DNA from 4 places in the Tritonibacter scottomollicae genome. Region 1 is predicted to be linked to each of the others. Evidence: riboswitches for the same ligand, from Rfam matches in the RefSeq annotation. Region 1 holds a riboswitch; each other region holds the start of a gene.

Evidence for each region. Region 1 has a riboswitch for cobalamin ahead of R1T40_RS10565 (DUF1636 domain-containing protein). Riboswitches for the same ligand answer to the same signal wherever they lie in the genome.
Region 2: another riboswitch for cobalamin. It lies ahead of nrdH (glutaredoxin-like protein NrdH); the one in region 1 lies ahead of R1T40_RS10565 (DUF1636 domain-containing protein).
Region 3: another riboswitch for cobalamin. It lies ahead of R1T40_RS00635 (aromatic ring-hydroxylating oxygenase subunit alpha); the one in region 1 lies ahead of R1T40_RS10565 (DUF1636 domain-containing protein).
Region 4: another riboswitch for cobalamin. It lies ahead of R1T40_RS13310 (hypothetical protein); the one in region 1 lies ahead of R1T40_RS10565 (DUF1636 domain-containing protein).

Annotation. Positions count from the first base shown of each region.
Region 1 covers NZ_CP136704.1:2,072,080-2,079,407, reverse strand. Annotated here, with positions in the region: gene cobN (cobaltochelatase subunit CobN) at 1-1,508, opposite strand, end outside; gene cobW (cobalamin biosynthesis protein CobW) at 1,659-2,693, opposite strand; gene R1T40_RS10565 (DUF1636 domain-containing protein) at 2,710-3,192, opposite strand; cobalamin riboswitch at 3,302-3,538, opposite strand; gene cobO (cob(I)yrinic acid a,c-diamide adenosyltransferase) at 3,591-4,238, shown strand; gene glpD (glycerol-3-phosphate dehydrogenase) at 4,480-6,069, opposite strand; gene R1T40_RS10550 (DeoR/GlpR family DNA-binding transcription regulator) at 6,062-6,856, opposite strand; gene R1T40_RS10545 (DUF1513 domain-containing protein) at 7,088-7,328, opposite strand, start outside.
Region 2 covers NZ_CP136704.1:220,678-228,005, reverse strand. Annotated here, with positions in the region: gene R1T40_RS01755 (HlyD family type I secretion periplasmic adaptor subunit) at 1-888, shown strand, start outside; gene R1T40_RS01750 (trypsin-like serine peptidase) at 1,021-1,728, opposite strand; gene R1T40_RS01745 (PAS domain-containing sensor histidine kinase) at 2,524-4,155, opposite strand; gene R1T40_RS01740 (GFA family protein) at 4,600-4,980, shown strand; cobalamin riboswitch at 5,063-5,255, shown strand; gene nrdH (glutaredoxin-like protein NrdH) at 5,356-5,577, shown strand; gene nrdI (class Ib ribonucleoside-diphosphate reductase assembly flavoprotein NrdI) at 5,593-6,015, shown strand; gene nrdE (class 1b ribonucleoside-diphosphate reductase subunit alpha) at 5,997-7,328, shown strand, end outside.
Region 3 covers NZ_CP136702.1:149,594-156,921, forward strand. Annotated here, with positions in the region: gene R1T40_RS00615 (sensor histidine kinase) at 1-861, opposite strand, end outside; gene R1T40_RS00620 (response regulator) at 854-1,321, opposite strand; gene R1T40_RS00625 (sensor histidine kinase) at 1,324-3,600, opposite strand; gene R1T40_RS00630 (response regulator) at 3,680-4,411, opposite strand; cobalamin riboswitch at 4,924-5,129, shown strand; gene R1T40_RS00635 (aromatic ring-hydroxylating oxygenase subunit alpha) at 5,268-6,494, shown strand; gene R1T40_RS00640 (hybrid-cluster NAD(P)-dependent oxidoreductase) at 6,501-7,328, shown strand, end outside.
Region 4 covers NZ_CP136704.1:2,662,847-2,670,174, forward strand. Annotated here, with positions in the region: gene R1T40_RS13290 (SRPBCC family protein) at 1-165, opposite strand, end outside; gene nudC (NAD(+) diphosphatase) at 236-1,219, opposite strand; gene R1T40_RS13300 (5'-nucleotidase C-terminal domain-containing protein) at 1,493-3,391, shown strand; RNA gene ffs (signal recognition particle sRNA small type) at 3,467-3,565, shown strand; cobalamin riboswitch at 3,688-3,928, shown strand; gene R1T40_RS13310 (hypothetical protein) at 4,051-4,449, shown strand; gene R1T40_RS13315 (protein-tyrosine phosphatase family protein) at 4,531-5,061, opposite strand; gene R1T40_RS13320 (DNA polymerase III subunit gamma/tau) at 5,314-7,137, shown strand; gene R1T40_RS13325 (cysteine hydrolase family protein) at 7,205-7,328, opposite strand, start outside.

The DNA.
Region 1 (7,328 bases):
CGGTCGAGGTCGTGGTAGTCGTCCTCGCGCAGGTGGACATCGCCGCGCTCGGGCTGCAGGGCGATCAGCGCCTTGTCCGCGCGCAGGGCGCGGAACTGCACCATGCCGTCGCGGATGGCCGGATCGTCCTCCGGTGCCCCCCATGCCGCATGAAGGTCATTGCGGAGGCTTTCGGGGAGGGTCTCAAGTGCGGCGCGATAGTCGGCAATAGGCCAGCTCAGCACCTCCTGTGACAGGCGCGCACCAAGATCATTTTCCGGCGTGACATCATAGCCCTCTGCCGCGAGGGCAGAGAGGATCGCGCTGGTCGAGGCCAGCGCATCCAGACCCACCGCATGGGCGAGGTTGTAATCGCGGCCCGGATAGGTCGAGAGCACCAGCGCCAGATGTGTTTCCGCAGTTTTTGTCCGGCTGAGGCGCAGATGCGCCTCCACCCGGTTCAGCGCCGCCGCGATACGATCCGCATCGGCGCGGTGGATGAAGCGGGAATATTGCAGATCCGGGTCGCGTTTGGTGGGGGATTTGAAGCTGACGACACCGGCAAACAGTCGCCCGTCCACCTCGGGCAGCACCACATGCATGGCGAGGTCGGCAGGCGATAGGCCGCGGTCGGCCAGATCCCAGTCCTTGCGCCGGGCGGTCGACAACGCCACCTGAAACACCGGACAGCCGGTGAGGCTGAGCGGCGAGGCGCTGCCATCGCGGCCCTGCGCGGAAAAGGCGGTGGCGTTGATGATCGCTGCCGGATCAAGCCGAGGCAGCTCGGCGCGCAGCCAGTCTACCGCCTCGGGCGCCTTGAGACTGGGGGCAAAGACGCCAAATGCCGCATAGCCCCGCTCGCGCAGCTGCGCGATCATCGCATCGATCGGCGCGGTGTCGGCAGAGGTCAGGTAGGAGCGATAGAAACTCAGCAGGACCAAAGGTTTGTCCTGTTGCGGCAGGTCGCTCAGCACGCCGTGGTCGGGATCGTAGTAGCCAAAATCGGGCACGGTCTTCTTGCCGATCACCGGCCCGGCATAAAGCCCCGCCGCCAGCGCCAACTGCGCCAGCGCGGCCTGGGCTGCCACCGCACCGCCCGCATCACACAGGCTTTGCAACCGGCGCAGGGTGGAGACGGGCAGGGTGGAGAGTTCGTCCAGTCGCGGATCTTCCTGCCCGTCGGCGGGCAGGATCGCCAGCGCGATGCCTTTGCGCCGGGCCAGATCCTGCAGCGTGGCCAGACCGTAGGACCAGTAGCTCTCGCCGCCGATCAGACGCACCAGAACGCCCTTTGCGCCCTCCAGCGTCTGTTCCGCGTAGACATCGACCGAGAGCGGATGCTTCAGCGCCACCAGATTGGCAAGCCGAGTGGAGGGGAGTTTGCCGTCCGCGCGGTGCCAGCCCGCCGCAAAGGCGCCGAGATCGCTGTCGGAAAAGGACAGCACCACCAGATCGCCGGGGGTCTGCCCGACGTCATAGGGGGTGTCTGTTTCTCCGAGCCCGTGGCTTTCGCGGAAGACGACGTGCATGAGGTTGGTCCGCTTCGTTCAAATCGGAGAGGGCAGCGTCCGACCCTGTGTGGGTGCGAAGCGCCCTCCCGGGGGGAGGGTCGGGCGCTGCCCGGCGTGTCCGCCGGGCGGGACCTCATGGCGAGAGGTCAGCGCCCTTGGTGTTGAAACTCAGGCCCCGAGATCGGCGTGGATGCCTGCTGTGTCGATGTTATCATGCTCGGCGATTACCACCAGCTGGGTCTTGCGCGGCTGCGTGCCCCAGGGTTGGTCGTATTGAGCGCGCAGGCGTTCGCCCACGGCCTGTACCAGCATGCGCATCGGTTTTCCTTCCACGGCCACATAGCCCTTGACGCGCAGGATGTTGCGGGCGCGGGCCATCTCGATGATGCGAGTTTGCAGCGCTTCGGGATCGGATACTTCGCCCATTTCGACCACGATGGACTCAAAATCGTCATGTTCATGATCGTGGTGGCCGTCATGGTGGCTTGGGCGCGCGTCGAGATCGTCTTCGGCGGCAGCGCCAAGGCCAAGGATCACGCGGGGATCGATCACACCTTCGGTCATCGGCAGGATCGGCAGCTTGCGCGGGGCCTCGGCTTCGATCACCGCGCGGGCCTTCTCGACGCCCGCCTCGCCGGCCAGATCCGCCTTGGACAAGAGCACGATATCGGCGCAGGAGATCTGGTCCTCAAAAACCTCGGACAGAGGTGTTTCGTGATCCAGGCTCTCGTCCGCCTCGCGCTGGGCCTGCACGGCGTCCAGATCGGGGGCAAACTGGCCTTTGGCGACGGCCTCGGCATCGGCCAGGGTGATCACCCCGTCCACCGTGATGCGCGAGCGGATGGCGGGCCAGTCGAAGGCCTTCAAGAGCGGCTTCGGCAGCGCCAGACCGGAGGTTTCAATGACGATATGCTCGGGCGGTTCCGGCAGCGCCATGAGGCTCTCGATAGTGGGGATGAAATCATCGGCCACGGTGCAGCAGATGCAGCCATTGGCCAGTTCCATGATGTTCTCCGCCGGGCAGCTCTCGTCGGCGCAGGATTTCAGGATGTCGCCATCGACACCGGCAGTGCCAAATTCATTCACCACCACGGCGAGGCGCTTGCCTTGCGGGTTCTGCATCAGGTGACGGATCAGCGTGGTCTTGCCGGCGCCGAGAAAGCCGGTGATGACGGTAACGGGGATCTTGTTCAATGTGCTCATGGTCGGCCTTTCAAGGTCAGTCCTGCGCCAGTGCGGCAGGGGGCATTTCTGTGGGGGCGTCGGAGCCCTCGGACGAGGCGTTTGATGCCGCCGCCGGGGACAGCTCGACCCCGGGCATGGAGACCGGCGGAATGCGGGCGATCGACTGCTTGCGGAACACCACGGGGCGTTCGCGCCAGGGCACAAATCCGGTGTCGGTGGCGGCATAGGCGGCAGCGCCTGCGAGGATGTCGTCCAGATGGGTGTCGGGGTCGAGATCGCCGTAGATATAGCTCCAACGCTCCGGCCCGCCGGAGAGATGCAGCGTGCAGCTGCGGCTGCAGGCGGAGAGGCATTCGACGCCGCGCACGGTGACGCCCTCGGGCAGGGGGGCGCCTGCAAGGCGATCCGCAAGGATGCGTCCCGGGCGGATGGCCTCCGGGTCGGCGCCTTCGGGACGGCAGGTGGTGCAAACGGTCAGGACAACCGGCTCCGGGCTCTGGCTCGGGGTGTCTCCCATGCGGCCTTGTCTCCTCCTTCTGGGCGGAAGCGGGGCCGGGCCAGCAAGGGGCACCGACGCCATGGAGTGACGGCAAGCCCTCGACCGGTCGCGGAACACCCCGTCCGCCGGTTCAAAACGCGTGTTGGCAGGTCTCCCGGCTTGCGGATGCCAGGGCGGATCTGCCCTGACGGTCATCCCGCCTTCCCGGTGCGACCCCATCGGGGTATGCGCCAGTGGCGTCGGGAGACCTCTCCGGTCACGGTCGCGGGGGCGGCTGTGCTTGAGGGCGCGCGGGACGCCCATGTCACATTCCCTCTTCGCCCGAAGGGTGTCATCTTCGGGAACCAACGAAATTCCCTTGCGCCATGGCGGCACTCTTTGTCAAGACATGGGGTCAGACAGCAGGAGTGACCCCCGTGAGCGACGAGACCACCGCAAAGACCGAAAACGACATCTCTGAGGAGGAAGCGGCGCGCCACGCCTCCAAAATGGCGAAGAAGAAGGCCGCCCGCGACCGGATGATGAAAACGAAGGATGGCGAAAAAGGCCTGATTATCGTCCACACCGGCCCCGGCAAGGGAAAATCCTCCTCGGGATTCGGCATGGTGATGCGCTGCATCGCCCATGGCATGCCCTCGGCGGTGGTGCAGTTCATCAAGGGCGCCTGGCAGACCGGCGAGCGCACGTTGATCGAGGAGAATTTCGCCGACCTGTGCCAATTCTACGCCATGGGCGAGGGCTTCACCTGGGAAACACAGGACAAGGCCCGCGATATCGCTGCCGCTCGCGCCGGTTGGGAGAAGGCAAAGGAGATGATCCTGGACGAGCGCAACACCATGGTGCTGCTCGACGAGATCAACATCGCGCTGCGCTACGAGTATCTGGATTTGCAGGAGGTTCTGGAGTTCCTGGTGGAGCACAAGCCGCCGATGACTCATGTGGTGCTGACTGGGCGCAACGCCAAGGAAGAGCTGATCGAGATCGCCGATCTGGTGACCGAGATGACGCAGGTGAAGCATCCGTTCCGCGCCGGGATCAAGGCGCAGAAGGGTGTGGAATTCTGAAGCGTCGGGCCTTGTGGCTGGTCTTGGGATGCGAGGCTCTGCCTCGCGCTCCGAGGTATTTGGAAAAAGATGAAGGGGTTGTTGCGACCTTTGGTTCTGCTGTGCAGGTCAGGGGAGCTGACCTATTGTTTCGTGCGCGAAACAACGGGGCAGTCTTGCTGATACTTTTTATGCGCGTTGCAAGAGTTGCGCGCGCATAAATCTGGGGCGCGCGCAACAGGGGGCATCAGGGGTAGACCTGTCAGGCCGCCAGTTGTGCGGCTCTGTCGCGGATATAGGTATCGACGGCGGCGCGCTCTGCCTCGTTCAAGCGCAGGCCCAGTTTCGTGCGCCGCCAGAGATAATCCTCGCCCGAGCGCACCCACTCACGGGTGATCGCCCAATCGAGTTCCCGGGCGGTGATCGTCGCGCCAAAGCTTTGGCCCAGATCAGCCTCTTCCTTGGCGTCGGACAGTAGGTCCCAGGCCTCGGTGCCATAGGCGCGCAGCAGGCGGCGCACGGCATAGGGCGTCAGGAACGGGTAGTCGCGGGCGAGCCTGTCGCGCAGCTTTGCCACATCCTCCACCGGGAAGTCGCCGCCGGGCAGCGGCACGCCGGCGGTCCAATTGTCGGAGAGGTCGGGAAAGGCCTCGCCGATCTTGGCCAGTGCGGCCTCGGCCAGTTTGCGGTAGGTGGTGATCTTGCCGCCAAACACGTTCAAGAGCGGCGCCTGCGTCTGATCCAGGGTCAGCACATATTCGCGCGTTGCGGCGGAGGCGGAGCTGGCGCCGTCGTCATAGAGCGGTCGCACGCCGGAATAGGTCCAGACGATCTGATCGCGGGAAACGGGTTTTTCGAAGTAGTTCGACGCAAAATCAACCAGATAGTCCTGTTCTTCCTCGGTGCAGACCGGCTTGGTCTCTGGGTCGGGATGGTCCGCATCAGTGGTGCCGATGAGGGTGAAATCCTCCTCGTAGGGGATGGCGAAAATGATGCGACCGTCCTGACCCTGGAAGAAATAGCAGCGCCCGTGATCGTAGAGTTTCGGCACGACGATATGGCTGCCGCGCACCAGTCGCACGCTCTCTCGGCTGTTTTGGCCCAGCTTTTGACGCAGCACATCCGCCACCCAGGGACCGCCCGCGTTCACGAGCATCTTGGCGCGGCGCGTGGTCTCTTCGCCGGTGGCGAGATCCTTCAGACGGATCTCCCAGTGGTCGGCGTGGCGGGTGGCGTTGACCACTTCGGTGCGGGTCAGGATTTCCGCCCCTCGGGTCTCGGCATCACGGGCGTTGAGCACCACGAGCCGGGCGTCCTCGACCCAGCAGTCGGAATACTCAAACGCCTTTTTGAACTTTGAGTTCAGGGGCTTGCCTGCCTCATCCGTGGTCAGATCAACGGTTGAGGTGCCGGGCAGGATGCCGCGTTTGCCAAGCGTGTCATACATGAACAGACCCAAGCGGATCAGCCAGGCCGGGCGGCGGCCCTTCATCCACGGCATGAAAGTGGTCAGCAGCTTGGATGTCGGCGTGGTGTTATCGAACCGCATGTCCTTGTGGAAGGGCAGCACAAAGCGCATCGGCCAGGAGATATGCGGCATGGCGCGTAGCAGCACCTCGCGTTCGATCAGCGCTTCCTGCACCAGCCGAAACTCGAAATACTCCAGATAGCGCAAGCCCCCGTGGAACAGTTTGGTGGAGGCCGAGGAGGTGGCGGAGGCGAGATCGTTCTTCTCTGCCAATGCGACCGACAGGCCACGACCGGCGGCGTCGCGGGCGATGCCGCAGCCGTTGATGCCGCCGCCAATGACAAAAAGATCGGTGATGTCGGAGGTGTGAGCTGTATCAGTCATTTTCGCTGCTTTCGGTTTCCGGGTTGCCGTCCGCAATGAGGATTCGGGTGCCGGAGGCGGCTGCGGCCTCGGCGAATTCCGGCGGTACGGGGCGGTCGGTGATGACAATATCCAGCTCCGCCAGCGCGCAGATGCGCACCGGAGCGGAGCGGTCGAATTTACTGCCGTCGCAGATCAGGATGCGGGTGCGAGCGTTTTGCAGGATGGCGCGGGCGACGGAAACTTCGCGGGCGTCATGGTCGAGGATGGCACCGTCCGCATCGAGGGCAGAGGCACCGATCACGGCATAGTCGACCTTGTAGCGGTTGATGAAGGCCACCGCCTCTTCGCCGACAATGGCGCCATCGCTTTGGCGGATAGAGCCGCCGACAAGGATCAGATCGCGTGTTTCCTTGTCCATCATCATATTGATAATATTGATATTGTTGGACAGGAGGGTGAGCCCGGCATGGCCAGAGAGTGCGCGTGCCACCTGTTCGGTGGAGGTGCCTATATTCAGCGCGATGGAGCAATTCTCCGGGATCACATCGGCAGCCAGCACCGCCATGGCGCGTTTGCCGGCGGCATTCAGGCTGCGCCGTTCCCCGTAGCCGCGATTGGCGGCAGAGGCGATGCGCACCGCGCCACCATGCACCCGGCTGAGTTGGCCACGCGCCGACAGGTCGCGCAGGTCGGTGCGCACGGTCTGCAAAGACACACCAAAGCGGCGCGCGAGGTCTTCGACCTCGACACGATCCTGCGCTGTGAGCAGGGAGAGGATTTCGTTTTGGCGGTCGCTTGCGTCCATTGGCTTTCCTTTTCGTGGTCAGGTATAGCGAATGGCGCGCGTTTTGTCACGTACGGATTTCGTTGTGATGTGTCGAGGGTGTAAAGCGAAAGCCCTTCGCGCAAATGCACAAAGGGCTTTCGCTTCGCATTTGGATTGAGGTTCGCCCGGACAAGGGCCGGGCAGCCCCCGACCTCCCCCACGGGAGGGGGCTTCACCCCCACCCGAGGTCGGGGGTCGCCCTTCGTGCGCTCAAACCAGCGGGATCAGATGGTTGTCCCAGGCCAGGGGGGCGGTGGCGAGAGTTTCGACCTGCGTGCCGATACGGGCCACGGCGCCGGTGCCGGTGCTCGCGAGAAAGCCCGCGCGGGTGGTGGCCAGGCCGCAGACGTCTGCCAGCGCGTGTTCTGCCAGCAGCGCGCCGCTGGCACAGTCCATCACTTGCACCACACCGCCACGCGGCGAGGTCACTGCGACCTGCGTCTCATCCCCG
Region 2 (7,328 bases), 1.9 Mb from region 1:
GATGATCTGCAGGACCAGATCGACGCGCTGGAGATCAAGCAATACCGGCTCGAGGCGGAGATCGAGCGCGCCTATTCGTTCGATGTCCCCGAAACATTGGCCGAGCGCTCCCCCTCCATCCTCGCCTCGGAACGTGCATTGCTCAAGGCGCGACAAGGCGATTTCGACAGCCGCCGCAACAGCGCCGAAGAGATACTTCTGCAGCTGAAGAACGAACTCTCGAACCTGCGGTCCCTGCATGAGCAGAAGATCGTCGCCCTGCTTGAAGTCAACGAAGCCAAGAAGAAAGTCAGCGACGCGCAGGCGAAATTCGATGAGATTGGAACGCAGTCAGAGCTGGAGCTTGCGGAAGAATACTCCGACACCCTGCGTCAGCTGACCTCCCTGCGACAAGAACAGCGTCTGGCGCGGGATCAGCTTCAACGGACCGTCATCACATCGCCCATGGCGGGGATCGTCAACAGTCTGGCCGTGACCACGATCGGTGGCGTGGTGCGCCCCGGGGACGAGATTCTGGAGATCATTCCGCTCGGCGAAGAGCTGTTCGTGGAAGCGCGGGTTAAGCCTGAGGACATCGCCAATGTGCAGCGCGGGCAGGATGTGACCATAAAGCTCACGGCCTATGACTACACCATCTATGGTTCACTGCGGGGTAAGGTCGATATCGTCTCGGCGGATACGTTCGAGGATGAACGCGATCCCCGTGCCCCCCCCTACTACCGCGTCACCGTAAAGGTGGATCGCTCCAGTCTCACGGCGCGTCAGCAGCAAATCGAAATTCGTCCGGGGATGCGGGCAACTGCGGAGCTGCAGACCGGCTCCAAGACCATCCTCAGCTACTTGCTCAAACCGCTCTACAAGTCACGTGAAGCGTTTCGAGAGCCCTGATCTTCTTAGCTTTGTAACCGACGTGACCTGAAACACGTCAAGCTGCTGGTCCTGTGCGCTCTAGATCCGGACGGAGCAGACAGCCATTCTGGCGTATCGCATCCGGTGGTGGCGTTGGACCCGAGAGCAAGATCAGATCGCGTTTTGCATCATTGTCCGCAGCGTGCGGTCAAGAGCGGTGCCGATCGACACCCGACGGTGCCCCATGGCTGCTTTGGACGAAATGACCGACACGATCTTGGGCGCCTGCCCCGGTCGGATTTCCAGCACCGGCGCGCCGGATGCGCCGAAATCGACCTTGCAGGACATCACCAGGGTTCGGGTGCGACGAGACAGCACTTGGCAGTTCTGCTCTCTGTTGGCACGTGTGGCGTTCGAGTAGCTGTAGGATAGGACATCGACGTTTGCCCCGCGGTCCGCACGGGCGGACATGGAGAACGGGCGAATGTCGTTGCGACTGATCGGATTGGACAGCCGCAAGACCGCGATATCACTGCCCAGTTGCGCATTTCCACCAGCCCGGAACCGATAACCGGGGTGCACGACCGCCTTGCTGACCGAACGCGCGGCCTTGACCCGAGTGCCATCAAGCCCGGCTTCAAAACGGATGCCGCGCGGGTTCACCCGCCGTCCGGTCTGTGCGTCATAGACGCAATGCGCCGCCGTCAGCACCAAGTTTGACGCAATAAGTGTACCGGTGCACATGTATTTCCCGGCTATATTCAGCCGCCCCACGGCTTCCCATCCCGGCAGGCTGCTGGCCCGACGTTCGATTGCCATAGCAGATTCGGACACACCGATAGACAGGCATGCAGCGAGCATCGCAAGCATCAGTCTCATTGTTCCACTCCATTTTCCCACCTCTTCACACTCGTTCAGGCGTGCGGCTGGAATATGGCTGGCCCCTGTTGGCCTTGGACCAAAACGTGGATTGATTGTGTCAGTCTTAACATACCTTAACACCTCAGGTCAGATGGCGTTAAGGATCGCAGAAATGCCAGCGATTACAGGCGAAAAGGTTAACAATTTGGACAAATTGAACCTAACGTACTGCAATTCAAAACAAATTGTAGTGAATTCAGCGCCGATCCCCTCGGATTGTCTCCTGATGTGAGGGTAATATCTTCATAAAATCAGGGCTTGATGGGTGAGAATCTGTCACTTTTGCCACAATCAAAGCAGTTCGCGCCGTTTCGAGAGCTGGCCTATTCGTTAAAATTTGACAGACCGTCGCCTGACATGTCGAGCCCGATCAGCCTTCAGGCGCGCCCCTCGTCACGGGGCATTCTTCCACCTCAGCCACACGCAGATCTTCTTCGCCCCCTGCCCCAGAGGCAGCATTTGGAGCGACGAACAGCGCGTTGGCATTTGGTTTTCGATCAGCCTATCGCCCCGCAGGAAAGCGCATTGAGGCCCGTATAGACACCTCAATCTATATCCTCGCGCCGTCCCGTCCCTGCGGTGATCGAGCGACATCACAGGGCAAGATGTACCCCGGACGTTTGGAGAAGAAGATCGATGCGGATGCGGCGTCGCTTGCGTCTGTCGCAAGCTTCATGGTGCGAATGACAAAAGAGCGAGGCGCGGCGGACGTGGGGATACTCCGCCGCGCCGGCTCCACCCCCTCTTTGACACTCACGAGATCAGAGTAGCATCTTCCGCCAAGGCATGAAGGCAGGCGAGCAACTCATGCTTTCTAAACGGCTTCGACAAGAAGCCATTCATTCCAATTTCGCTACAGGCTTTGACATCGCTTTTCTGAACGTTTGCCGTCAGAGCGATAATCTTGCTCTTCGTTTGCCCGGTTGCGTCTTCATGCTGTCTGATTTTTTGAACGGTTTCCAAGCCGCCCATGACAGGCATTGAAAGATCCATCAGTATCAAATCGTATTGGCCAGCAAGATAGGCCTCGAATGCCAAGGCGCCATTTTCCGAAAAATGGAGATCGGCACCGGAGTTCCTCAGCATTTTTTCCACGACCAGCTGATTTGTCTTATTATCCTCAGCCACGAGTATTCTCATTCCGCGCAGCTCTTCCCGCGCCTCTTCTGCCAGGGCAACCGGATCAGTGTTTGTCTTTGCTGCAAGCAGAGCGGATGAGGCCGCTGCCTCTTCAGCGAGAGCCCCGTCGTCGCTCAAAGACCCAGGCGTCAAATCAAGCCGAACTGTAAAGGTAGACCCTTCGCCAAACTTCGATTTGACCGTGATCTCGCCGCCCATGCGCTCGACAAGTGCTTTGGAAATCGCGAGCCCAAGTCCCGTGCCTTCCGTGCGCGTTTTTGGCGAACCATCCGCCTGCTCAAAGGCAGAGAATATGCTATGAAGTTTGCGCTCTTCAATTCCGCATCCCGTGTCCGAAACCTCAACGCAAAGCGGGCATGTCAGTGCCTGCGGGGTCTCGGAAATCGTGATCGAAACATATCCCTCATCGGTGAACTTGATCGCGTTTCCTATCAGGTTCAGCAACACTTGCCGAATTTTGGTGACATCCCCAAAAAATATGGATGACACATCCTCGGAGTAGTTCACCCGAAAGTCCAACCCCTTATATGCCGCCTTGGCCGACAAGAGCACCGCGACGTCTTCAACTAAGTTACGAAGTGAGAACAATTCGGGCTGCAGTTCGATTTTTTCAGATCTTATCTGTGAAAAATCCAAAACATCATTGACGATCTTAAGCAATGCATTTGCAGAATTGAAAATTGTATTCGCAAAGAGCGACTGCTCCTGATCCAACTCCGTTTCTTGCAGCAACTCACAAATTCCCAGAATCCCATTCATTGGGGTTCTGATTTCGTGACTCATATTGGCAAGAAATCTCTCCTTGGCCTTGTTCGCTTGCTCCGCCTTCTCTTTGGCGACCCGCGTGAGTTCCAAAGCAACATCGCGTTCACGTTCAGAGGTGATGTCTTCGACGGACCCCACCAGATGAGTAAGCTTCCCCACTTCGTCAAAAACCGGGGTCATCGTGTTACGAATATACTGCGTCCCCAGAACGGCAGGCAAATTTATCTCATATGTCGTGGCCTTGGCCGTCCGCACCACATTCTGCTGCACTGCAAGGGCACGTGCACCAGTGGAGCCGCCAAATATCTCCAAAGCGGATTTCCCGAACCAGCCGCTTTCGGGAAGCTGTGCGATTTCCCGCGACCGTTTGTTGATCGCGATATATCGGGGGATCTGGTCGTCACCGACTTCCAAAACGATTACCGCCATGCCTATAGCATCCAATATGGCATAGAGTTCGTTCACTTGCAGTCGTTTCACGCGTTTGTCCCTTTGTGCAGGAGAGCACCTACCGCAGTATGCCGGGGGCAACATCTAACCGAGCATATCCTAGTACCGAGTTTCTCTAAACCAAAATTGAACATGGAGGTCTTCCGGAGGTTCAAATGCGCTGAATTGCGCAGCCTTGGGCATGACGACATCCGCCTGCATACCTGCCAGCGCCCAGACCCTCGCGATGAGGGATGCCGTCGGCAAGAGACAAGAACGCCGGAGGGGATTTACGGGCTCTGCCAGGGTGCGACGGTGCATACAGCGTCGGGCTGATGTACTGGCGGCACAATAAATGGCGTTCTCCGAGCTTTCCCGAACGGAACACCGCCCGGCCCGTCGGCCCGCCGCCAGCGAACCTGTCACCATGAGAACCTTTCATCACACCGACGTGACATGCTAAACTGTCGTGCACGCGAGATGTGGAGGCGCAAGATGACGACGGAGACAGGGGGCTGCCTGTGTGGAAGTGTCCGGATCACAGCAGTCGGACCGCCGATGCGCGTTGGCATGTGCCACTGTCTCGACTGCCGCAAGCATCATGGTGCGGTCTTTTACTGCGCCGCAGTATTTTTGCAGCAAAACGTGACCGTCAGCGGTGATCTGCGCCACTATCAGGAGCGGTACTTCTGCCCTACATGTGGGTCCTCCGTTTTCGCCAAAAGCGGCGATGAGATAGAAGTGCATCTTGGCGCCTTGGATAAGCCGGACATGTTTGCGCCAGAGTATGAACTATGGGTGCAGCGGCGTGAAAGCTGGCTTCCTGCGCTCGACGGCCGCCCACAACACGATCAAAACCGGCACCAAGACGACTAGCGCGCAGCTATCCACATGCCTCTGTGGAAAACTTCCCTGAAGAAACCATACACCATATATTGACCATTTGCTGGATCTGCATCAATATCGTGTTGCTTTGGTTCTTGTGAGGCGACTCGCAAGCAATGAGGGAAATCGGTGAAAAACCGACGCTGCCCCCGCAACTGTAAGCGGCAAGTCCACCCTGGGCCACTGATGCGCAAGACGCATTGGGAAGGCGGGATTGGGCATTTGAGCCGTGAAGCCAGGAGACCTGCCAAAGCAGACAACGACGACCGCGGCGGAGGGCCCGGACGCGTGACACGGTGCTGTTTCGGCGCCGGGTTCCGTGTCCCCTTTCGTCCAAGCAGACAAAACCTGAGGGACCCTTTGCTGATGAGCATCACCGTCTATTCCAAACCCGCCTGTGTGCAATGCACCGCCACCACCCGCGCACTCGAGGCGAAGGGAATTTCTTTCGACGTGATCGATCTGACCGAAGATGCTGCCGCAATGGAAATGGTACAGGGCCTTGGTTACCGTCAGGCCCCTGTGGTTGTCGCCGGACAAGAGCACTGGGCCGGGTTTCGCCCCGACCTGATCGGCCGTCTGGCCTGATCCGGCGCTGATCGGATGGCCGGGCTCGTCTTTTTCTCTTCACGATCGGGCAACACGGCCCGATTGGTGGAGCGCCTCGGGCTGGAGGCTCTGCGGCTGCCGCAGGCAGGGCCGCCGCCTGAGCTGGACGCGCCCTTTGTACTGGTGTCTCCGACCTTCGCCGACGGCGAAGGGCGCGGCGCAGTGCCCAAGCCGGTCATTCGGCTTTTGAACAACACACGCAATCGCGCCCTCCTGCGGGGCGTGATCGCGGGAGGCAACCGCAACTTTGGTGCGACCTTTGCCCTTGCCGGTGAGGTCATCGCACGCAAGTGCAGCGTCCCCGTTCTCTACCGCTTTGAACTGGCGGGAACCGAAACAGACATTACCCGCATCCGCGCGGGCCTTGCCCGGTTCTGGGCAGCACAGGAGAGCCAGACATGCTTGACGCAAGCGTAACCGCCGATCTCGACTATCATGCCCTGAACGCGATGCTGAACCTCTATGATGATGAGGGGAAGATCCAGTTTGACGCCGACCGCATGGCGGCACGGCAGTATTTCCTGCAGCATGTGAACCAGAACACCGTTTTCTTTCATTCGCTGGAGGAAAAGCTGTCCTATCTGGTCAAGGAAGGCTTCTATGAAGCGGCTGTGCTTGATCAATACGAGCGCAGTTTCCTCCACCAGATCTGGGACGCGGCCTTTGCCAAGAAATTCCGGTTCCCGAGCTTTCTGGGGGCGTTCAAATACTACACCTCCTACACGCTGAAGACCCGCGATGGGCAGCGCTATCTGGAGCGTTACGAGGACCGGGTGGTGATGAATGCGCTGACGCTGGCGCGGGGTGACGCAGCGCTGGCGATGCAGCTGATGGGCGAGATCATCGACGGCCGGTTCCAGCCTGCCACGCCGACCTTTCTGAATGCCGGCAAGACGGCGCGGGGCGAGTTCGTCTCCTGCTTCCTGTTGCGGCTGGAAGACAACATGGAAAGCATCGGGCGCGGCATCAACTCCGCCCTGCAGCTCAGCAAACGCGGCGGTGGCGTGGCCCTGATGCTGACCAACATTCGCGAGCATGGCGCCCCGATCAAGGGGATCGAGAACCAGTCTTCCGGGGTGATCCCGGTGATGAAACTGCTGGAAGACAGCTTCTCCTACGCCAACCAGCTGGGCGCACGGCAGGGCGCAGGTGCGGTCTATCTGAACGCCCACCACCCGGATATCCTGCGTTTCCTCGACACCAAGCGCGAAAACGCCGATGAGAAGATCCGCATCAAGACACTGAGCCTTGGCGTGGTCATTCCCGACATCACCTTCCAGCTCGCCAAGAAGAACGAGGACATGTATCTGTTCTCGCCCCACGACGTGGAAAAGGTGTATGGCAAAGCCTTCTCGGAAATCTCGGTCACCGAGAAATATCACGAGATGGTGGACAACCCGCAGATCCGCAAGAAGAAGATCAACGCCCGCGCCTTCTTCCAGACCATTGCCGAGATCCAGTTCGAATCCGGCTACCCCTACATCATGTTTGAGGACACGGTGAATTCGGCCAACCCGATCGCCGGTCGGATTTCGATGTCCAACCTCTGCTCCGAGATCCTGCAAGTGAACACCGCGTCCGAGTTCACCGATGACCTCTCTTACGCGCAGATGGGCACCGATATTTCCTGCAATCTCGGCTCCATGAACATCGCCCGCGCCATGGATGGCGGCGATCTGGCGAGCACCGTCGGCACCGCGATCCGGGCATTGAATGCGGTGTCGGAAATG
Region 3 (7,328 bases), on a different replicon from region 1:
GATCGAGAATTGTACGCCGGAGCCGTGCGCCTGCGTCGAGACAACGATGTGAGGAGGAATGGCACTGCGGTATTTAATCGAATTGCCGATCAGGTTTTGCAGAAGCTGCGAGATGTCTGGCGGGAAACAGAAAACTTCGGGTTCCTCCAAATCCAGTTCGATATTGGCGTCGGAACTGGCAATATCCTGCGCGACGGCCATACAGGCGGCTTCGACCAGGCTTTCAGTTGACACTAGCTCAGGAGTGCCCTCGCTGTGCGGGTTTATATGGCTCGCCAAACGCTCAATCAGATCAGACATCTTGGTTACGGAACGTTTCATGAGGTCGAATTCTCGTTTCACCTCGTCGAGATCTCCGGCTTCAAAATCCTCAATGATCTGATCGCTCAGGAACTTGATGGCGCGAATTGGTGCCCGCAGATCATGAACGAGAACGTCGGAGAACTGCTGGAGCTCCTTCTGGTGTTCTTCGATGCGCCACCGCATACGAGCAATCTGCAGACCATTGCCGATCATTCGATGCAAGGCGCCTGGCGTGATCGCCGATTTTGCTATGTAGTCAGCGGCACCGCTCAGGATCGCGCTCTTGGCAATGTCTTCGTCGCCCTGTCCTGTCATTATAAAAATTGCGCAATGGGGCCAGCGCCGAAAGAAGACCGACATGAGATCCAGGCCGGATTCCCCTGGCAGCAGGTAATCCAGAAAGATTACCTCAACCTCTTCGTCAGCGAGAGTTCGGGCCTCATCACCATTTTCAGCTTCCAGTATTGTCACGGCAGGGTATAGAGCCGCGAGGTGTCGCCGGATCAGCTTGCGGTCACCACCGTCATCATCAACGATAAGTATGCTTTTTTCAACCATGTGGTGAGCTCCGCGTCTCTATCACCGGCAGCTCTACGATCCGCCAAAAGTTATCCATCACAGCCATGAGTTCGATAAACATATAACCTGCGCGAGATTTTAAGATGTAGCCGGCAACGTGATTGGAATAGGCGGCAGTGATGTCCCGCTCGTCGTCGGATGTGGTCAGAACGAAAAAGAGGGTTCTTTGGAGGCGGGGGTCTTCTCTCAGCGCTTCCAGAAGTTCCAAACCGGACATGCAGGGCATGTTGATATCGCTCAAGACAACGAACTGAACGGGGGGATCCTGATCGCCTTCCCCCTTGAGGAAGGCGAGAGCCTCTTCACCGTTCCTGAAACGTTGAATCTTGTTCGCGATGCGCGCTTTTGAAAAGGCTCGGCGAATGGCCTTGGCATCTCCATCATCGTCTTCGACGAGAATAATCTGAACGTCACGGGAGTCGGAGTGGTGGGATTGCATAGCTACGCTGCCTGATCCTGTTGAGGTTTTTCGAACGGCCAGAAGAATTCGAAGATGGTACCGCGTTCGCCATCAGATAGTATTTTGATATCTCCGCCGGCTACATCGATGTACTTTTTTACAAATGCGAGGCCCATGCCGCTGCTTTCAAGCTGATCTCTGGATTTCAAGGTCTGAAACACCTTGAAAATTCGCTGATGGTAGACGGGTTCTATACCTGGGCCGTCATCTTCGACGCGGAAACGCCAACCCGCCCCGCATTGCTCCACATTGACAGTTATTTGCCCGACATCGCGATCATGGTGCTTGATACCGTTTCCGATGAGGTTGACGAAGATCGTTTCCAAGGGAAACTTCCGCATATGCAGGTCAAGAAATCCATCGGAGAAAGAAATGCTCATGCCGTCAGGCACCTCAAGCAATTGCAGAAGTTCTTCCGCCATGGTCTTGCCGGGTATTCTGGTCTCTGGTTCCGCGACTCTGCCAATCCTTGAGTGTTGCAGCAGGTCATTCAACAAGCGTTCCATTCTGCTGGTGCGACTTTTCAGCAGGTTCATGCTCTCTCGCGTGTCATCCGTCAAATAGGGTTCCAGATCTTCTTCGAGCCAAACCACGGCGTTGCTGATAACCCTGAGTGGGGCCTTCAGGTCATGCGAAGCGACATAGGCGAATTGATCGAGTTCGGCGTTGGATCTCTGCAAGGCCGCGATCAACGCCTCTGAGCGTTCTGTGGCGGCCGCCCGTCTCGTTACATCCCTAATCATGGCAATAAACCGCCCCTCACCTGCATATGTGGCGTGCTGCAATGTCAGATTGAGCACGATACGGGAGCCATCCGATCGAGTCATCGTGAGTTCGCGCATTCCAGCCTCCTCGGCGGCATGCGCATATGCAGCATCTTCTAGCAACCCTTGCGTAGCCTCTGCGTCAAAACCCAAAAGTTCCAAGAAGCGTGCGCCGCGTAATTCCGGTTCAGAGTTGCCGAGGATACGGCTGGCGGCGGGGTTTGCATCTTCGATGCTCCCGTCCTCGGATAAGGTCAGGATGCCTTCAGAGATATTGCTCAGAACCATGTCGAGGCGCTGTGTTTCGTGGATCAAGTCATTGGTCAGGCGTGTGAAATTCTGCGCTATGTCGGAGATTTCATCGTTGCCGCGGTACCTGTTGCTCAGTGGGTGAAGGGTCTGGCTGCTCTCGTTGATCTCAGACAGCAATACTTGCAGGGGGCGGAGCAATTTTGCAGAGAAGAGGTACCCGAGACCCGAGGCAAGGATGGTCAGCCAGAGCGCGTTGCCGACGTTCCGCCAAAGCTCATCCCGTGCCGCAGAGTACAAGTCATGCAGGTCGACCGTGGTTGCGATTCTGAACGTAAACGGGACCATTTCATTTCCGGTGTCGACCCGGCTGATGTACACGCCAATTTGATCTTTAAAGTGAACCAATCTACGTTCTGGAAAACTGGCAAGTTGCTCTAAACTTATCGTGTCTGGTTTGTCTTCGATATTGGCGTAGAAGTTTCTGTCGCCATCAGCGACAGGAATGCCCGCGATTTCAGAATTTTCAACTGAATAAAAGGTTTGTCCCAAGTCTTCGGAGCTGGAAGGGACAGTAAGCAGACTCGCAATATCTGCGTTTACCACGATCGCCCCGAGCAGGTTTCCGTGTTCGTCAACAACGCGTTTCATCGACCGCAGCATCGGAGGTCCTGATACCCTTTGGTGCTCCCGGTTGCGGGTAACGTTCGAAAACAGAATGTCTGAAGTGGGATCGGCCTGTAGAGCTTTAATATATGGTTCTTCGCCCTTGGACTGAAGGTCGTCTTGAGGAACGACTTGGACATCTCCATTGTCTTGATCTACGCGGGCGAATTCAGACCAGTTGTTTTCTGCCAGGATCAGCCGAATCTGACTGTAGCCACTGCGATTGCCGATGATGCTGATGAAAAGCGTTTCAAGCCGAGCGCGCCAATCGGCGAGTGTTGACCCATCCAGCGGATCGCGGTTGTCGATCGCTTCGCGGGTCCGGATGATCCCGGAAATTGGCGGGAAGCCAACGATCATCTCCGAATCCTGGCGCATTTTTGTCAGCGTATCAACGATGTAGCGCGTGTGTGTTTCGTGATTGCGCTGTATCAGCTCTTCTGCGTGAGCGTGAATACGTTGAATGGTGTCTTGATAATTGATGGCGAAGAAGACACTGAAAGACGCTCCAGAAACAAGGCATACTACCAGCGCGACTTTTAGCTTTATAGAGATCCACCTTGGCGACACGATAGTCACCTCTCCGGATAAGGAATTCAAACCTGCGCTACAGTAAAACCGCTGCGCCTAACTCATGTGTATGCCGGGGCGGGTACCCCTACTGAAGGCGTTTTCGCAACTCGGTGACCGTAAGGCGACGACCCTCACCCACGACGCTTTCAAGATCGTCCATAAAGGCTACCAGATCCTTTGCACCGCGTTCAAACATCGACAGGTTCGAGAGCAGCGTCGGGTCGATAGCATCATCGCTGCGCGCCTGCATCTTGACCGCTCGCACGCCCATCATGCTTCTGCGCAGTAGCTCGCGCATTTCTGGCCCGCAGCTCACCATGAAACGTTCAAAAATCGACTTTAGCTCTGACTCTGACGCGCGCGCATCCGTGAGCGCCCCGTAAAGCGCACGTCGTTCGATGGCCGATGTCACCGATTTTATCAGCGCATCAACCGTGAGTTCGTCCTTGACGATATAGTCGGCACACCCCCGACGCATGGCTTCGACTGCAACATGGTAGTCGACCGAGGACGTGAGCATGATCGGAACCGCGCCGACCTGATCTTCATGCGACAGCAGGATGCCAAGCGCGTCGAGGCCTGTATCCATGCCCAGATCGTGGTCGATGAAGACCAGATCGAACGCGTCCACATCGAGGCATTCACGCATTTCAGCCAGGTTTGCAGCTTCGGTAAAATCTACCATGAGCCCGGCTTTGCGACAGATCTTCAGCAGTCGCATACGATCAATTTCGTCATCATCAATGGACAGGACGTTCAGGAGAACCGGTTTCGCTCCCGACATCAGTGCGTAGTCTTGTACGTTCATTTTTGACATGTTTTGACCTTTTACTAACAACAAGTTGCGGTTGAAGCCGTACTGCTCCTTGCACCGCACCTGAATGTTATCCCCAAAGATAACGTGTTTTCAAAAGAAAGACTTGTCGAATTGAATTAATGAACTCCTGCTTGAATGCGGAAAGCCGTACCATTTAATTCGCCAAACCATCGCATATGTTGCTTTTATTGGAGCGTTTGCGCCCACTTGATGATGGTAAAACGGACAAAAGCACGTCTCGATGTTCTGAACACCGACATCGTGTGCGGCATGGATACGCGGCGCGCCCTTACCATCTGCGGCATGCGGTCAGGACCATCGAAGATCCCTGTGCGACCCCCGTGTTCGCCACGCCGAATGCATCGGCGCGTATTGAGCGCTCCGTTGCGGTCATGTCTGTCTTGGGGGGCGGTGTGGACGACGCCGAGCAAGAATTGTGGCGCGGGCGTCGCGCTTGTCTCGAACTCAATAAACAATGTCGCAATTCGCGGATCTGGTTTTTCGAATCTCGGTACAACTCAGTCTCAAGAGGTGCTGCGCGGAGCGATCCGTGTGGAGAATTTGGGAAGCCGGTGAAACTCCGGCGCTGCCCCCGCAACGGTCATGGAACCCGCGCGCGCGACATCAGCCACTGGGTGGAGGACCCCGGGAAGGCGTTGCGCTCCGACCAATTGGTCAGTTCCTGAGCCCGGAAACCAGCCTCAACAGATATCGTCAACCGCGGGCGGCGGTTTGGGCATCTTGCAGGGCGCGGCTTCCTCCGCCGCGGCCTAACGGGTTCCCTGTGCCGTCCGAACAACCAACCAACCGCAGTCGCGCCGCACATGTCGGACGCAGGCGGCAGGGGAGTCAGGAAATGAACAGCAATATCAATGCGCTGATCGCAAACCACCAGCCGGGACACGGGCTGGCGCAGGCATTTTACAACAATGCTGATGTGTTCCAGACCGATCTGCAGGAGATTTTCTACAAGGAGTGGCTGTTTGCCATTCCTGCCTGCGAGCTGGAAAAATCAGGCAGCTACGTCACGCAGCAGATTGGCACGTACAACGTGATCATCGTGCGCGGGTCCGACGACGTAATCCGTGCGTTTCACAACTCCTGCCGTCACCGGGGATCGGTGATCTGCAAGGCGAAGAAGGGCAACAACCCAAAGCTGGTCTGTCCCTATCACCAGTGGACCTATGAGCTGGATGGCCGCCTGCTGTGGGCCCGAGACATGGGACCGGATTTTGATGCCAGCAAACACGGTTTGAAGACAGTGCACTGTCGTGAACTTGCCGGGCTCGTCTACATTTGCCTTGCGGATGAGGCGCCGGACTTTGAGCATTTTGCAGAGATCACACGCCCCTACCTGGAGGTGCACGACCTGTCGAATGCCAAGGTTGCCTATGAGAGCTCGATCATCGAGCAGGGCAACTGGAAACTGGTCTGGGAAAACAACCGTGAGTGTTATCACTGTGGCGGCAACCACCCGTCGCTATGCCGGACATTCCCGGATGATCCATCGATCACCGGTATCGAAGGCGGCGAAACGCCCGCAACTCTGCAGGCGCATTTCAACCGTTGCGAGCAGGCAGGGATGCCGGCGGAATTCTATCTGAACGCTGATGGTCAGTTCCGCGTGGCCCGTATGCCGCTGAAAGAGGGCGCCGAGAGCTATACGCTCGATGGTAAGACCGCAGTGCGCCGCTGGTTGGGGCGGGCGCCGTTCGCCGATGCCGGATCGCTGTTGAAGTTCCACTACCCGACCACCTGGAACCACTTCCTGTCGGACCATTCCATTGTGTTCCGGGTCACTCCGATCAGTGCGACCGAAACCGAAGTCACCACCAAATGGCTGGTCCATAAGGATGCTGTTGAAGGGGTGGACTATGACCTCAACCGACTGACCGAGGTCTGGATCGCAACCAACGACGAAGACCGCGAAGTGGTCGAGTACAATCAGATGGGCATCAATTCACCTGCCTACGAGCCCGGTCCCTATTCCCAGGTTCAGGAAAGCGGCGTGCTGCAGTTCGTGCAGTGGTACCTCGATACCCTCAAGCGCAATTGCGCCCCTCAGACCTTGGCGGCGGAGTAACAGAACATGCCGAAAATCAGTGAACGCACAATCTGGAAAGATACTGAGATGCTGGAATGCGTCTCCATCATTCCAGAGATGGAGAACACCGCCTCATTCACCTTCAAGGCGCCATCCGGGGCGTTGTTCGACTTTGATCCCGGTCAGTTCATGACGTTGGAAATCCCGGTTCCGGGTGGTCCGTTGCACCGGACATATACAATCTCCTCGTCGCCGTCGCGGCCACGCAACGTGACGATCACAGCCAAGGCCCAGGCGGACAGTATCGGCACCCGCTGGATGCTCGACAACCTGCGCCCCGGCAGCCGGATCAAGGCGATCGGACCCGCTGGTCTGTTTACGAATGCAAACAGTTCAGCAAAGAAATTCCTCTTTATTTCTGCGGGCTCCGGCATCACCCCGATGATGTCGATGACCACCAATATGTGGGATGACGGCGATAATCTGGACATCGTGTTTGTGAACTGTGCCAAACGCCCGTCGGAGATCATATTCCGTCAGCGACTGGAGCAGATGGCGAGCCGCTCAGAAAAGCTGGACCTGAAGTTTGTTGTTGAAGAGCCGGACCTCTATCGGCCCTGGACCGGATATCAGGGTGTGTTCAATCAGCTGATGCTGGGCCTGATGGCCCCGGATTATCTTGAGCGCGAGGTCTATTGCTGCGGGCCGGAGCCTTTCATGCAGGCGGTGCGGGATGCGTTGGCCGGTCTCGGTTTCGATATGGACAACTACCATCAGGAGAGTTTCCACGCGCCGGTTGCGAATGAAGCCGAACAGCCTGATCTCGATGATGTTGTTCTCGATGACGAGACCTCGGCAGAAATCACCTTCGCA
Region 4 (7,328 bases), 590 kb from region 1:
AGTGACATCCCAGTACAACCCGTCGCGTGGCGCGGCAGTGTCGCCATGGCGTTGCACATCAACACCACGCCGAATCGCGGAGCGTTCGAAGCTTTCAAAATCCGAAATTGCCACGAACAGGTCCTGGATCGGGCAATCTGTGTCTTCTTTGGTTTCGAAATGCATAAGCGATGGAGCTCCGTAACGATACAACCAGCCGCAAGTGCGACCGTCAAACATTCCTAAACTATGTCGGTTACCCGAGTGTGTCCGCAACCCAGTTTTCCAATAGAAACCCCGCAATTGCACCTTTGCGTGGCGCGCGCACTTTTGGATGGTCGCCGGCGATCGCATCCATGACCTCCTGACGGGTCAACCAGATCGCATCTTCGATTTCTGACGGATCAATGGCGATTTCATCATTCAGGGCCACGCCGTGACAGCCGAACATCAATGACATGGGAAATGCCCACGGCTGGCTTGCAAGATACCCGACGTCGCCAACCTGGATGCCGGATTCTTCCAGAACCTCGCGCCGCACGGCGGCCTCCAGCGTCTCCCCCGGCTCGACGAACCCTGCCAGAAGCGAATACATCCCTTCTGGCCAGCCAGGTGAACGGCCCAGCAACACGCGATCCCCCCGCGTGATCAGCATGATCACCACGGGATCAGTGCGCGGGAAATGGGCGGCGCCACAACTTGGGCACCGACGCTGCCACCCGGCTTGCTCGACCCGGCTGGCCGCACCGCAGCAGGCGCAAAACCCGTGTGTTGCATGCCAACCCAGCAAGGCCTTCGCGGTCGCCGCCAGCTCCGCCTCTCGCGGTGTAAGCCGTGTCATCACGGCCCGCAGCTCTGCAAAAACATGGGTCGATGGCAGATCAGGGTGACGCTGTTCGCTGGGATCGAGAAACGTATCAAGCGTAGACAAGTCGGTTTCTTCCGGCTCCCACTCTCCCAGATCGAGCGCAAAATACCCCGCGGCCTGCGCACCGCGCCCGAGAAAGAGCGCCTCCGCCCGCCGCTGCGCCACCAGCGGGTGGCTGGTCGGCAGAAACGCTAACCCCGCCGCATGATCCTGTCCGGTATCATGCAGACAAAGCGGCTTGCCCCGCCACAAGAGCATAACCAACGCCTCCGCTGTCGACCATATCCGATCCAGCTCTTCGGGAACGGTCCGCAGATGGGCTGCGCGATCCAGGCCGCTACCGCCGAATGTGACTTGCTCTGCCCGTTTCATACCTGCCTCGCTGTTTGCATGTCACACCGGGTTCTCGCGCCCTGCCTCGATACGAGGCAACGGCGATAACACGGTGTTTTACACAGGCGATGCCGCATTCCCCGAAGCGACTCAAGCAAAAATGCCACGCTTCACAAAAACTCGAAAAAAGCGCGACGTGAGGGTTCCGCGCAACGCTTAAGCCTGCTCTTCTCGACGTTAACTAATTCGAGAAGCCCCGGAACGCCCCGGACATGGTGGCAAACGGTGCCGACGACTGGCGATGAATGGCGCATGATGACTGGATCCGACCAAGGCCCCACAGGGACGAATGGGGCCGATGAAGACGTGACAGAGGTGCCAGCGCGCCTCCGACTGCTTGCGACGTCTGATGTACACAGTCACCTCCTTGGCCATGATTATTATGCGGACACCCCTCATCCGGGCATCGGTCTGAGCCGGACTGGAAGTCTGATCGCCCAGGCGCGTGCCGAAGTGGCGGCAGAAGGCGGCATCGACTTGCTTGTCGACAATGGCGATTGGCTTCAGGGCTCACCACTGGCGGAAACTGATGCCGCAAACCCCGACGCACCTCCGCCTGCCATCCACGCATTTGGTATACTGCGCTATGATGCAGTCGGACTGGGAAATCACGAGTTCAATTTTGGCCTGGACACGCTGAACCGCGCATTGCGCGCGCTGCCGTGCCCTGCGATTTGCAGCAACGTACACCCCTGCGCGCCTGACGTTGCATTGCATGTGGAACCGCACCTGATCCTGTCGCGCCGTATTCCGGGCGCTGCGGCGGATGCGCCCGAGGTGCGCGTCGGCCTGTTCTCCGTCCTGCCACCGCAAACCCTGTTGTGGGATGCCGACCACCTCGCGGGGCGTGTGCGCATCGACGATATGGTCGACAGCGCCCGCACCGCCATTGCAACGCTTCGTTCAGCGGGCGCTGACGTGGTGATCGCCTTGGCGCATACCGGGCTTGCGGCAGCCCAGGCCGCGCGCGGTATGGAGAACGCCCTGCGCCCGCTCTCACACTTGCCAGGCCTCGATGCTGCGGTCGGCGGGCACACGCATCTGCTGCTGCCTTCGGCCAATGGTTCCGAGGACGGATTGGGCGTGCCTGTTGTGATGCCCGGCTCCAGCGGCTCTCACCTCGGCGTGGTGGATCTGTTTCTGGAGCAGACCGCGGACGGCTGGCAGGTGCAGCATGCGACCTGTGACCTGCGCGCGGTGAGCACCCGTTCGTCAAAAGGTCTGCAGCCGCTCGTGCCCGAAGCGCCAGAGATGGTCGCAGGCCTTGCCACGGCGCACACCCGTACCCGCGCCGATATGGCAACCCCGGTTGGCACCTTGTCAAAGCCGCATCATTCCTACTTCACCTTCTTTGGAGAGGATCGGGCTCTGGCGTTGACGGCACAAGCGCAGGCCGCTGCGGTTCGCCCACTTCTCGCAGCTTCACCGCATGCTGGGCTGCCGCTTCTTTCCGCTGTGGCGCCGGCAAAGTTCGGCGGGCGGGCCGGGCCGCTTAACTATACGCATGTACCAGCTGGCAAGGTGTCCCGACGCCATGTCGCCGACATTTATATCTACCCGAACGAGCTGCGCTGCGTGATTGTCAGCGGTGCCCAGCTGACGGACTGGCTGGAAATGTCGGCCGGGCTGTTCAATCAGCTCACCCCGGATATGCCAGGGACCCTGCTGGCCAACCCGGATCGTGCGGGGCATAATTTCGATGTGATTTTTGGGCTGGAGTATGAGATCGACCCAACCGCCCCCGCGCGTTTTGATGCGGATGGGCGACCGGTCAGCGATGCGCCGGGACGTGTCCGAAACCTGCGCTGGAATGGGTCGCCCCTGCGACAGGACCAACTGTTTGCCGTTGCCTACAACAGCTATCGCAGCAGTGGCGGGGGCAACTTTCGCATGCTGGGGGACGCTCCGACCTTGCAACTTGCGCCGATGATGATCCGGGATGCGGTCACGGCCTATGTGACCGGTGCAGTGCAAAAGGACCCGCTGGCAACACTTCCCTACCCCTGGCAGCTCCGTCCTGACCTAGGGGTGCAGGCGGTCGCCATCACCGGCCCCGGCGCACGCAGTTTCCTCTACGAGTTGCCGGACCACGTCGCCGCCAGTGCCACGGCGATGGAAAGCGGCTTCCTGTCGCTGACCCTGGATCTCTGAACGGACACGGCAGAGCTACCAGGAATCCCACGGCGCCGGGTTGTCATCATTCCATCATTTCCCTATATCGGGATTCGAGGGGTTGGCGCGGGCAAGCGCCTCGCCAACCTGGTCAGGTCCGGAAGGAAGCAGCCACAACGAGCCCCGCTTGGGTCGATGTCCAACCTCTCACTTCACGAAGCCCCGCCATTGGCGGGGTTTTGTGTTTAGAAGACCCCGCCGTATCTCTCGCCCGCCTGCGTGCGAGTATTATGCAGCTGCAGCGATAACATCGTTGACGACTCGGCGGGCAGCTCGCTACCCATATTGGTGATGGTTTCCAACTGGCCCGCTTTGGCTGTTTGGAATGAAAAGGGAACATGGTGAGGCGATGGGCAACAGACCCAGACCCAAGTCCATGACTGCCCCCGCAACTGTAAGCGGCGAGCAACCCGGTGTGACCACTGGTTCCAGAGGCCAAGGCGGCCAGTTGGACCGGGAAGGACCGGCACGCAGCGACCCGCAAGTCAGGAGACCTGCCATCACCGAAAGAACCTGAAACCGGGCGGGGTGTCCTGGATGAGGTCTGATGGCACACCGCAGGTTCACTGCATCCCCGCTGCCAACGGTCTCTCCTGCCGCACCGCCCCGACATGATACTTTGTGCGGAGGGCACTTTGATGGAAAATCCCGAACAGACACATGATTTTGTGGCGACAACCTGTATGCATCTGGGCCGCCCCTGCCCGGCGGCAGAGCGTATGTTGCGCGCCCTTGCCGGAGCGCTTGACCGCGCACGAGCCGTCACCCGTGACGATTTTGAGATTTCGGGCGATAGCCAGCTCGACGGCTGTGAAAAAGCCTGTCCGGCGCGGTTCGCCGCCAGTCATGATCGCATCCGGGTGTTCTGTGATGTCTCGGCGAGCACCGAGACCGAAACACTGGACCGGTTTGCCGATGCCATGCTGTCGCCGGACATGGCCGATCTGCCGGCCCGCAGTGCGGCAGAGGTGCCGCGCGCCTTTGGTGAAGCCCGGCCCCTCAGCCTGACACGCGCCGAAACCATTGTACCGATGTAACCTCCCGCGACCCGGCCAGAGCGCCTGCCGCTCCACGCGAACATCCAGCCCTGCCGATCAGCTACAGCTGCCATCGCGCGACTAGGGGGCGCTGCGCGGCCCTTGGGCCCAGATCAACTGCGCATCGGTTTCCACAGCGCAGGGGCGCTGCGCCCGCAATCGTGCCAATGCTGCATCCGGGCGCTCCCCGCTCTCGATCATCAATCGCAGGGCAACCATACCGGAGCGCCCGCAGCCGCCCCTGCAATGCACCAGCACTCGACCGCCACCCGACATCGCCTGACGCGCCAACGCGCTGACATCGGCCCAGCGATCCTGCATGTCATCGCCAGGGGTTTGAAAATCATCCACAGGCAAGTGGAACCAACGACTGCCGAGCCCCTGAAGATCGCTGCCGATATTCTCGACCCCCAGGATGACGTGCTCCACGCGGGTGGTCATCGAGATTACGATCGAGGGTTTCCATTCTCCGATCAGTCGAAGATCACCAGCGTAATCGCCCCCTGCCCCAGGTGCCTGGCTGAGCGCAAGAATGCCGTCACCAATCGACAGCGCATGAAGCACAAGAGGTTGCGCAGCCGGGTGCGGCTGCAGTTCAGAAGCACTCACCATTTAATCTCCCCCCCGGGAGGCGCGACCCTAAACCCGCGATACAGTACAAGATACCATAGCCTCGGCAAGCAGCTGATCGGTAGCCTTTTTTGCACGCGGCCGGATTCACCCTGCTCAGTGTGCGCCTTGAAACACGCAGGCCGCGCAACAGCGGTGGACGAAGCGCGCGGTGCCGCTTAGTTTGCACGGGATCATTTCGGCGCCGTCCACGAATCCGGGCAGCGCCCCTCAAAGACCATCCGAAAGGCCCTCATGAGCGAGCATAGCCCCGAGACCGCCCCCGCCCCGCAAGGCGGACAATATCAGGTTCTGGCACGCAAGTACCGGCCCGAGACCTTTGCCGATCTGGTTGGTCAGGACGCCATGGTGCGCACGCTGAAGAACGCCTTTGCCGCGGATCGCATCGCTCAGGCCTTCATCATGACCGGCATTCGCGGCACCGGCAAAACCACCACCGCGCGGATCATCGCCAAAGGCATGAACTGCATCGGCGAGGACGGTACCGGCGGCCCCACCACGGAGCCTTGCGGCAAATGCGAGCATTGCCTGGCGATCATGGAGGGGCGCCATGTGGACGTGATGGAGATGGACGCCGCCTCGCGCACCGGGGTTGGCGACATCCGCGAGATTATCGACAGCGTCGCCTATCGCGCCGCCTCGGCCCGCTACAAGATCTACATCATCGATGAGGTGCACATGCTGTCGACCTCCGCCTTCAACGCGCTGTTGAAGACGCTGGAGGAACCACCGGCGCATGTGAAATTCATCTTTGCCACCACCGAGATCCGCAAGGTGCCGGTGACGGTGCTGTCGCGCTGTCAGCGGTTTGACCTGCGCCGGATCGAGCCGGAGGTGATGATCGCGCTGCTGCGCAAGATCGCCGGGGCCGAGAGTGCCGAAATCGCCGAGGATGCGCTGGCGCTGATCACCCGCGCCGCCGAAGGCTCGGCCCGCGATGCGACCTCCCTGCTGGATCAGGCGATCAGCCATGGTGCGGGTGAGACGACGGCGGAACAGGTCCGGGCGATGCTGGGGCTGGCCGACCGGGGCCGGGTGCTGGATCTGATGGACATGATCCTGCGCGGCGACGCGGCGGCGGCACTGACGGAGCTGTCCGGGCAATATGCCGAGGGCGCCGACCCGATGGCGGTGCTCCGCGATCTGGCCGAGATCACCCATTGGGTTTCGGTGGTGAAGATCACGCCCGATGCCGCCGACGATCCAACCATCAGCCCGGATGAGCGGTCGCGAGGTCAGGACATGGCCAGCCGCCTGCCGATGCGGGTACTGACGCGCATGTGGCAGATGCTCTTGAAGGCGCTGGAAGAAGTCGCCGCCGCACCCAATGCGATGATGGCGGCAGAGATGGCGATCATCCGCCTGACCCATGTCGCCGACCTGCCCTCGCCCGAAGAACTCGTGCGCAAGCTGCAGGATACACCGCCGCCTCCGCCGCCGGGTCCAGGCGGCGGACACCCCATGCAGGGCATGGGGTCGCCTGCAGCGGGCGGGGGGGGCGGGGCTCCGGCTTACGCCTCCGCCCCGCCGCAGGGCGCCCCCGGCGGTGGACCCAATGGCGGGCATACGATGTCGGCAGGTGGCGGGCAGGCCGCCGCAGTGGCCCCGCGCCTCGACAGTGCATTGGCGCGGTATCCGAGTTTTGAACATGTGATCGAGCTGATCCGCAAACACCGCGACGTGAAACTGCTTGTCGAGGTCGAAGGCGGCGTGCGGCTGGTGTCCTACCAACCCGGGCGGATCGAATTCACCCCTGCTGCGAAGGCTCCGCAAGATCTGGCAGCCCGCCTAGGCACGGCGCTGCAGAACTGGACCGGCAGCCGCTGGGTGGTCTCCATCGCCTCGGACGGTGACGCGCCGACCATTGCGGAGCTGCGGGATGCAGCCGAAAACGCCCTGCGCAAGGAGGCCTCGGCCCATCCGCTGGTGCAGGCGGTTCTGAAGAATTTTCCCAGCGCCAAGATCACCAAGATCCGCACCCCCGAGGAGCTGGAGGCCGAAGTGCAGGCCGAGGCCCTGCCCGAGGTCGAGGACGAATGGGACCCGTTTGAGGAATGAGATCAGCCCCGCGAAGGCTTCGGCGTAGATTTCGCGGGGCTGGACGGGCAGCCGTGGTCTGCTCGCCCTATGCGAGATGGGCGGCGGTCTGCGTGACCGTCGCGTAGCTCATCGCCAAGGGGGCCATGAACGCGGCATGCATCTGTTCAGCCGGGACCGTGACACCGCCAAACTCCATGGCGCGGGCGGCG